Regions from separate parts of the Mucilaginibacter mallensis genome, predicted to be linked through region 2. Evidence: riboswitches for the same ligand, from Rfam matches in the RefSeq annotation. Region 2 holds a riboswitch; the other holds the start of a gene.
What was found. Region 2 has a riboswitch for cobalamin ahead of metE (5-methyltetrahydropteroyltriglutamate--homocysteine S-methyltransferase). Riboswitches for the same ligand answer to the same signal wherever they lie in the genome.
Positions count from the first base shown of each region.

Region 1: linked by a shared signal. The riboswitch ahead of BLU33_RS10550 (TonB-dependent receptor) and the one ahead of metE (5-methyltetrahydropteroyltriglutamate--homocysteine S-methyltransferase) in region 2 are both predicted to bind cobalamin.

Region 1 covers NZ_LT629740.1:2,555,400-2,559,767, reverse strand. The annotation lists gene BLU33_RS10555 (DUF5074 domain-containing protein) at 27-1,088, opposite strand; gene BLU33_RS10550 (TonB-dependent receptor) at 1,099-3,117, opposite strand; cobalamin riboswitch at 3,221-3,424, opposite strand; gene BLU33_RS10545 (SRPBCC family protein) at 3,542-4,261, shown strand; gene BLU33_RS10540 (hypothetical protein) at 4,263-4,368, opposite strand, start outside.
Region 2 covers NZ_LT629740.1:4,192,365-4,196,732, reverse strand. The annotation lists gene BLU33_RS16830 (AsmA family protein) at 1-666, opposite strand, end outside; gene BLU33_RS16825 (alpha/beta hydrolase) at 748-1,632, opposite strand; cobalamin riboswitch at 1,804-2,009, shown strand; gene metE (5-methyltetrahydropteroyltriglutamate--homocysteine S-methyltransferase) at 2,167-4,368, shown strand, end outside.

The sequences.
Region 1 (4,368 bases), 1.6 Mb from region 2:
TAAATAAAATGCTATTAAAGGTTGCCTTATTTCTTTAATAAAGCAATCCTTCCGGGGTTTATGCCTACTGTAATCGCATATTCTTTTTTGCCGGTTTTATCAAACACAAACACCTGTCCGTTTGATACGTAATCTTTAGCATCCGTTACAAACACCTCACCTGTTGAAGCATCAGATGTGATAGCAAAAGGTGCTGTAATTGCAGTACCATCTGATATAAAAGCAGCATTGCTTATACTTTGAGTTTTAGTATTATAAACACCTACTTTACCTAATGATGTAATATAATAAGCATTGCTACCTATTACTGTAAATGCAGCCGCATCAAAATTAGTTTGTGATTTTACAACATCTGCATTATCATCAATAACTTCTAAACTTGATTGTATTGTACTATAATTTCCAGCCGAAAGCACATAAACATTACCATTAGCATCGGCGGTTACATTTTGCGGATTTACCACAACGGTAAGTGTTTTAGTAACGGTTGCTGAAACAGGGTCGATAACTGATACGGTATTGTCATAGTTAGGATAATCCAAACCGCCGGAGTTGGCTACATATATTTTACCATTAGCTACCGTTAATTGCTCCGGATTGCGGCCAACAGTTATGTATTTGGTTACAGCTAACGAAGCAGTATCAATTACAGCCACAGTACCATCATATGAAGTTACATAAGCATTTCCTTTATAAAATACTACATCACGTGGTTCACGGGCTACTGTGCCGTTAAACATTTTTATTTGTTTGATTGATTTCGCTGTATTAGGATCAACTACTTCAATTGTACTTGAAACGTTTACCACGATATACATTTTTGAACCATAAATCTCAATATCATTACCGGTATCGCCTAAACCGCGGCCATTTGCTGATAGAAATATATCAGCTACAACTTGTTTGCTTGCATAGCTATAGGCCGAAAGGCTGCTGTTATTGTCGTTAAAGCCACCCTGGTTTAATACATAAAAACCGTCGGTTACAGGTGTAGTAACCAGATTAACCTGTTTATCCTTATGGCAGGAAGCCAGTGTAAGGGATAATACCGTGGCTGTTAGTAAAGTGCTTAGTCTTAAATTTTTCATTGTTATGTAGTTAAATTGTTATTTGAAATGATAGCAAGAATGAGCGACCGGGCATAGGAAAACTGCGCACGATCATATAATTTTCGTTGAACAGGTTATCGGCATGTGCCGAGAATACTGTAGATTTATTTGCTATTGTTAGTTTGTAGATGAATGACAGATCGCCAGTACCATATCCATCAATATAGTTAGCCGAATTACTATTGCTTAAAAAATATCGTGAAGAAGATAATACCTGGTTATAATACAATCCCATTTGGTTATAATCAACCCCGGCATTTAAGGCAAGCGTGTTTTTAGGGGTATAAGGTATTTGCTGCTTATAATAACTATCATTAGGGTTGGTAACATCAATAGCATACTGATAAGTATAATTAACGGATAGCACTTCGCGCCAGCCATTACTTATTTTGGTTTGTGTTTTTAACGATACATCTGTACCCTCGATCCTAACTTTTCCAAGATTAATTATGGATGATATTACAGGATTTTGATTAGGTATAGCTATTATTTTATTGGTTACCGTATTGTAATAACCATCTACGGAAAAGGAAACATAATCCAGCCAATTATTAAATGCCTTTCTGTAAGTAATGCCCAGATCATATTGTCTGGCATATTCCGGCTTAATATTGCGGCTTATGTTGTTTATTGCAAAATAATACTGCTCATCAAACGTCGGCTCACGAAAACTATCTTTATAAAATGTCCTGAACTGTAAATTAGGACTAAATGGCTGAAAAGAAACCATTAATGTAGGCGAAAAAACTGTTTCAGATGGTGTAGGCTTGCCTGTTTTAACTTGTTCTGTAACATAGGTATTCAGCAAATTGCCCTGAAATAACCATCTGTTTAATGTTAGCTTACTCGCTAAAGCATTTAATAAGGTAAATCTTGTGGGATAAGCATAATTATACAAATTGGCATCCAGCTTACTGAAAGAGATATCAGCAGCATAGGATGTTTCCCAATTTGATGTAATATGATAAGCTAATGCTACAGATTGATAAGCCTCCCGTTGTGTATACTGATCATTAATGCCACCACTGTTGTTAAGATAGTTCTTATCGGTATAATGTGTATATTCCTGTGACAGCTTCGTATTTAAGAGTAAATGAAGACCATCATCCCAGGTATGCTCATATCCTGATTGCAAAAAAAAGTCCCTGTTCCAAAGCCGTTCGTCAGAATATGGGTTATAATATACCACCGCGCCGGGCAGCCCCCTATCTGAGTTATAATAATTAATATGCAGGTTAAACTTATTGCTATCGTTTTTTGCCCAGTATAATGCGCCGTCAACTTCCTGCTCGCTTACATCGGTATTGGTACGGGTCTGTGTGGTATCAGTACCATCACCTGCGGTTTTATATTTATAATGACCATTGGCATTTTCCAAATAACTATTAACAACAAATGACCATGTATTACTTAAACGTTGCTGCCACTGCAGATAAGGATTAAGTAACCCGAATGAACCACCATTAAGGCCCAGTAAAACCTGGTAAGGTTTATCTGCTGCTAAATTAGGCTGTATGGTTTTAATGGCTATTACACTTGCCGATGCAAATGACTTGGCAGGTGTAAGTATATTATCGGGCTGTGCATTGTAAAGCGTTATCTGCTGAACGCCATTTAAGTTAAGTTTACCAAGATCTATTTGACCGTTCTCGGCATCATTTATTTCAACACCATCATATAAAATGGCAGTATGATTGGCGCCAAATCCACGCACGGATACTGTTTTTATACCACCTATACCGCCATAATCTTTAACATTCACTCCGGCAAAATAGCGGATCGCATCGGCCACGGTCAAAGCACTATACCTGTCAAAATCATTTGAGGATATGGATTGTGAGGGTGTAACACCTTGCAATTTAGGGATTGATGAGGATACTTTAACTTCCTGGAGTTTTTTGGTGGTATCTTTTTGTGCAAATACCTGAACTGGTAATAATAAAATCAACAGCAAACACTTCGACTTTTGCCAAACATGCTTAAAAAAATGCTGTAGAATTATTGCCATTTGTTATGAGTTAAACTCACAGACAATGAAGAAGCAAACTTTGAAATGAAAACACACTGTGTAAGAGCATTCACAATTCAAGCTTCAATCCCCGAAAGCTGTGAATAATAGTATGGCTTTGGCAGGTCTTCTGACTTGCTCCCCTTCGTCCCGTCTTCCCGTCGCGCTTGGTTGGCGGACAGTGACTTAATTGATTAGACTATGGTTATGGAGCTTACAGCTGCGGGACAGTTATGGATTTACACCATATTCCCTTTTAATTTCCAGCGATATTGTTCGCAGGAAAACCTAAAGCATTGCAAAAGTACGAGAAGTATTTGTAATGACAAGTGGCTCTTATATTTATATTAAGTGGCAATTTATTACTGATAAATTGCAAACTTTGTTCACATTTAAGGGTTGTATGATTGTATAAATTTATATCATGACAAATAAAGTATTGGTACTTGTGCCTGAGGGTCAGGAAACCGAAAATAATTACATTAATTTGAAATGGCCTGAGCGCTACGTGTCTATTGCAGGGGGTATACAGCTGGGTATATCGGGATTAAAGAGCTTATTTTCAAGCCCTTTTGCAAGTATTGTAAAACTGGGCGCAGGGGGTTATCTGTTAAACAGGGGAATTACCGGACATTGTGAGCTGTATTCGCAAATTGATAAATACATGGCTACCCCGGTTAATATTAATATCCGTTCATCCTTCATCATTCATAAGCCACGTAAGGATGTTTATGATTTTTGGCGCAGATTTGATAACCTCCCCCTATTCATGACCCATCTTAAAAATGTGGAACTTTTGAATAATGATCATTCGCGCTGGGTACTGAGATTGCCTATTGGTGTTGCCAGCATTAGCTGGGAGGCCGAAGTTGTTAAAGACAAGCCTAATGAGATGATCGGCTGGCGTTCATTACCCGGTTCAATACTTGATAACTCAGGCAAAGTGCGTTTCAAGGATACAGAGGATGGTGAAAGTACCCGTGTAGATGTGGTTATTTCATACCAACCACCTGTAGGTACCGTTGGTGCAAGTATAGCACGTGTATTTAATCCTGTATTTAAGAAAATGGTTGAAAAGGACGTGCGAAATTTCAAGCACTATATGGATATTGATTATGCAACAGATAGCATAAATTATTTATAAATCAGGATACACTCGCCAGGTAATTATACAATGCCTGGCGAGTTGTTATGCCGGCAACTTCGTTTTTTGCTTTTATGAGGATATGGTCATGATCTTTTAATAACTGC
Region 2 (4,368 bases):
AAAACTACCATGACTGGTGCTAAAAGCCATGCTTTTAGCCAGCACATTCAGATGCAGATTAGCGGTCCATCCACTATCGGGAAAATCCATTTTGGCCCTCAACTCACTTACGGCAAAGCTGAAAAGTTTTTTAGCCTTCTGATCGTCGATAATAAAGTTTACATTTTTGAGGCTGAACTTGCCCAGCTCGGCAGATGAACTGCCTTTGCTTTTATTATCTTTTTTGGTACTGCTCTTTTTGAAGATGGAAGTATTGCTGTATCCTGTACTATCGGTATAAAGATCAACGCTGGCACCGTTAATATCAATATGTTCAACACTAATGGTGCCTTTTAATAAGGCGGCAGTATTAACAACAACATCAAAGCTTTTGGCATCAAGCAATGTATGGTGGTGCTGCGCCCATTGTTTATCTTTTAATGATACATTTTTTAAGGTGAGTGCAAAATCGGGGAAACTGGTAAAAAATGAGGTCTCAATACTGCCAACGTTTATTTTACCATTCAGGTTTTCATTAAGCTTCTGGGTAAGCTGAGTAAGCACCTTTTCTTTATGACTGGAAACATATATGGATAAGCCCACTAATATCAGGATGATCAGCAGCAGTAAAGCCCCAATAATTTTTAGTGATGTTTTTAACCAGGCAGGCATATATAAACTTAACAATAAATATAGTGTTAAGTTTATATAATTATTTGATTCATAGCGTAAATAGTTGTAAAAGCCGTTGAGGGATGGATGCTCTTTTTAAAAAGTAGTGTTGAACAACCAATTTTGTAATAGTTTGGGATATCCTGCTAAATCACCCTCTGTTATTCTCATGCCGTAGCCGTGCCCGCCTTTGGGGTACAGGTGTATTTCAGAGGGCACTTTGAAATTTTTAAGTTCAGAATAATAGGTTAAGGCATTTTGTACATCAATGGGGTCGTCCTCGGTTTGTACAATAAACGTTGGTGGGGTATTGTCTGTTACCTGTACCTCGGGGGCAAGTTTTGCTGGGTCGGCGTTACTTTTTAAATAAGCAGGATATATTAGTACCGCAAAATCAGGCCGGCAGTTTACAGCATCGGCAGCATCAACCTTTAGATATGTTCTTTGTGTATTGTTATTACTTAAAGCAGCGGTAAGATGCCCTCCGGCCGAAAAGCCTAATATGCCGATATGATCCGGCTTGATATTCCATTTAGCGGCGTTGTACCTTACCAATCCCAGTGCCCGTTGCGCATCCTGTAAAGGCAATTCATACCTTAACTTGCCTCCGGGAGCCGGAACCCTGTATTTTAATAGGACAGCAGTAACACCTATAGAGTTTAGCCAGGTGCAGATCTCTGTTCCTTCCAAATCCAGAGCTAATATGGCATAGCCACCGCCTGGGCATACAATCACCGCTGTACCATTCGGGTTTTTAGGCACATAAATTGTAATTGTCGGGTCGCTGATATCGGCCAGGCGGATCACACCTTTGCCACCAGGTTTATTGTCGGTAGCTTTGGTTGCATCATGTTCAATTAGTTTATGCCCGTTTGCGGTATCAATGAGCCTGTTTTGCGGCCATAAATGAATAGGGGTTGGTATTTGAGCTTTTGCAATAGTCATGGTAAAACAAGCGAGCAGTAATATACAGTTTTTCATTTGTTAAGAATGGTAGATAGGTTAAATGATAATTGGAGCAGCATTTTCTACTACACAAATATAAATTAATCAGGCGCTATTTTAGTACTTCGGTTAGTTGGATTTTGCACTGCAGCGTTTAAAAATATACACCCTATAAGTTTAAAGCCTATATTTGATGCCAAGTTCTTTACTTTATTTTCAACAGTGAGGTTTCCGGGTCTATTAGATCCGGGATGAAAAAGGAACCGTGTGTAAATCACGGGCTGTCGCGCAACTGTAAGTAACATAAAAGGTTGTTGCCTTTACCATGTCCATTGTCTGATGCTCCCAAGCAGGATGAGAAGGACGGCAACAACGTTACAAGCCAGGATACTTGCCCCCTGTTTAAGACAATGCTTTCGCGTTTTGAAGCAGTAGTCAGAGCATAAAGGATACTTATGGCATTTTTGCCGATGTATTACTTTGTCTTTAATTACCATTTCCCGAAAGCATACCGAAAACCGTAAGGAGCATTAATTCAAATTAATGTTTAACCAAAAAAGTTTTATGCGTATGCTCAAAAACAATCTTGGGTACCCTCGTGTAGGGGCCCATCGTGAACTCAAAAAGGCCAGTGAACAATACTGGCAAGGTAAAACAGGCAGGCAAGAGCTGTTTGCCGCCGCCCGCAAAATCCGTGAAGAAAACTGGAAGTTGCAGCAGGAGGCAGGCATCGACCTGATCCCTTGTAATGATTTTAGCTTTTATGACCAGGTGCTGGATACATCGCTGATGCTGGGTGTTATCCCACAGCGATACACGGATGTATTGGCTAAAAACAGCCAGAACTCCGAGATCGACCTGTATTTTGCCATGGCAAGAGGCTATCAAAAAGATGGACTGGACATTACCGCCATGGAAATGACCAAATGGTTTGATACCAATTACCATTACATCGTACCTGAATTTACAGCCGATCAGCAGTTTAGGTTATTCTCTGACAAAGTATTTGAGGAATTTAACCTGGCGAAACAAATTACAGGCAGTACGCCTAAACCGGTATTAATTGGCCCGGTATCCTATCTTTTATTAGGTAAGGAAAAAGAAGCAGGTTTTGATAAGATCGACCTGATTAAAAAGCTAGTGCCTGTTTATGTGGAGATATTAACCAAATTAAAAGCACAAGGCGCGGTTTGGGTGCAGCTGGATGAACCATTTTTGGTGATGGATCTGACCCAAAAAGAAAAAGACGCGTTTACCTATGCCTACAAAGAGATCAACAAACAATGCCCTGAAATTAAGACCCTACTTACTACCTATTTTGAAAATCTTAATGACATCTCTTTAACCGTTAATCTACCCGTAAATGCCCTGCATATCGACCTTGTAAGAGCTCCTGAGCAATTGAATGATGTACTTGTTCAATCGCCTGAGAAATTGATCCTGTCACTTGGTGTGGTTGATGGACGCAACATCTGGAAGAATGATTATATCCGTTCGTTGGGCCACATTAAAAAGGCGATAGCCGTTGTGGGTAAGGACAGGGTGATGATAGCGCCGAGCTGCTCATTGCTGCATACACCGTTTGACCTTGATCTGGAAACAACCATCAACCCGGAAATAAAAAACTGGATGGCCTTTGCCAAACAGAAACTGAACGAGGTAAATGAACTGGATAAAATTTTAAGGGACGATAATGAGCTTTTACATAATAACCTGAAAGCGATATCGAGCAGAAACCTTTCTAAGCTCATTCATAAACAGGAGATCAAAAAAAGGGTAGAGGCTATTACAGAGGCTGATGCTAATCGTGCCAGTCAATTCATCGCAAGGCAAAAAATACAGCAGGATAACTTTAAGCTGCCATTATTCCCGACAACTACAATAGGTTCTTTTCCGCAAACGGATGATATCCGCCAGTTAAGGTCGAGATTGAAAAAAGGTGAGCTTACCACAGAGCAATATGATGCTGAAATAGAGAAAGCCACTATCGCCGCCATTCGCTGGCAAGAAGAGATCGGTTTGGATGTTTTGGTACATGGTGAGTTTGAGCGTAATGATATGGTGGAGTACTTCGGCGAACTGCTGGATGGCTTTTTATTCACCAAAAATGGCTGGGTGCAAAGTTATGGCAGCAGGTGTGTTAAACCGCCCGTTATTTATGGCGATGTAAGCCGCCCGAATGATATGACCGTGCGCTGGAGCAGCTTTGCCCAGGCAAATACCGAAAAATTAATGAAGGGGATGTTGACCGGTCCGGTTACTATTCTGCAATGGTCGTTTGTTAGGGATGATCAGCCAAGAGCAGAAACTACTAACCAGATAGCGTTAGCTATACGCGACGAAGTGGTGGCTTTGGAGCAAGCGGGTATTAAAGTGATACAGATTGATGAACCTGCCATTCGCGAAGGATTGCCATTACGTAAAGCGGATTGGGCTGCCTACCTGGATTGGGCTGTAAAGGCATTCCGTATTTCGGCAAGCGGGGTGAAGGACGAAACGCAGATCCACACGCACATGTGTTACAGCGAGTTTAATGATATTATTGAGCACATTGCCCAAATGGACGCGGATGTGATCACCATTGAAACATCGCGCTCGCAAATGGAACTGCTGGAAGCATTCTCTGATTTTAAATACCCTGCGGAGATTGGCCCGGGTGTGTATGATATTCACTCGCCGCGTGTGCCAACGGTTGAGGAAATGGTGAGTTTGCTTGAAAAAGCTGCCGCGATATTACCTGTTGAAAACCTTTGGGTAAATCCTGACTGTGGA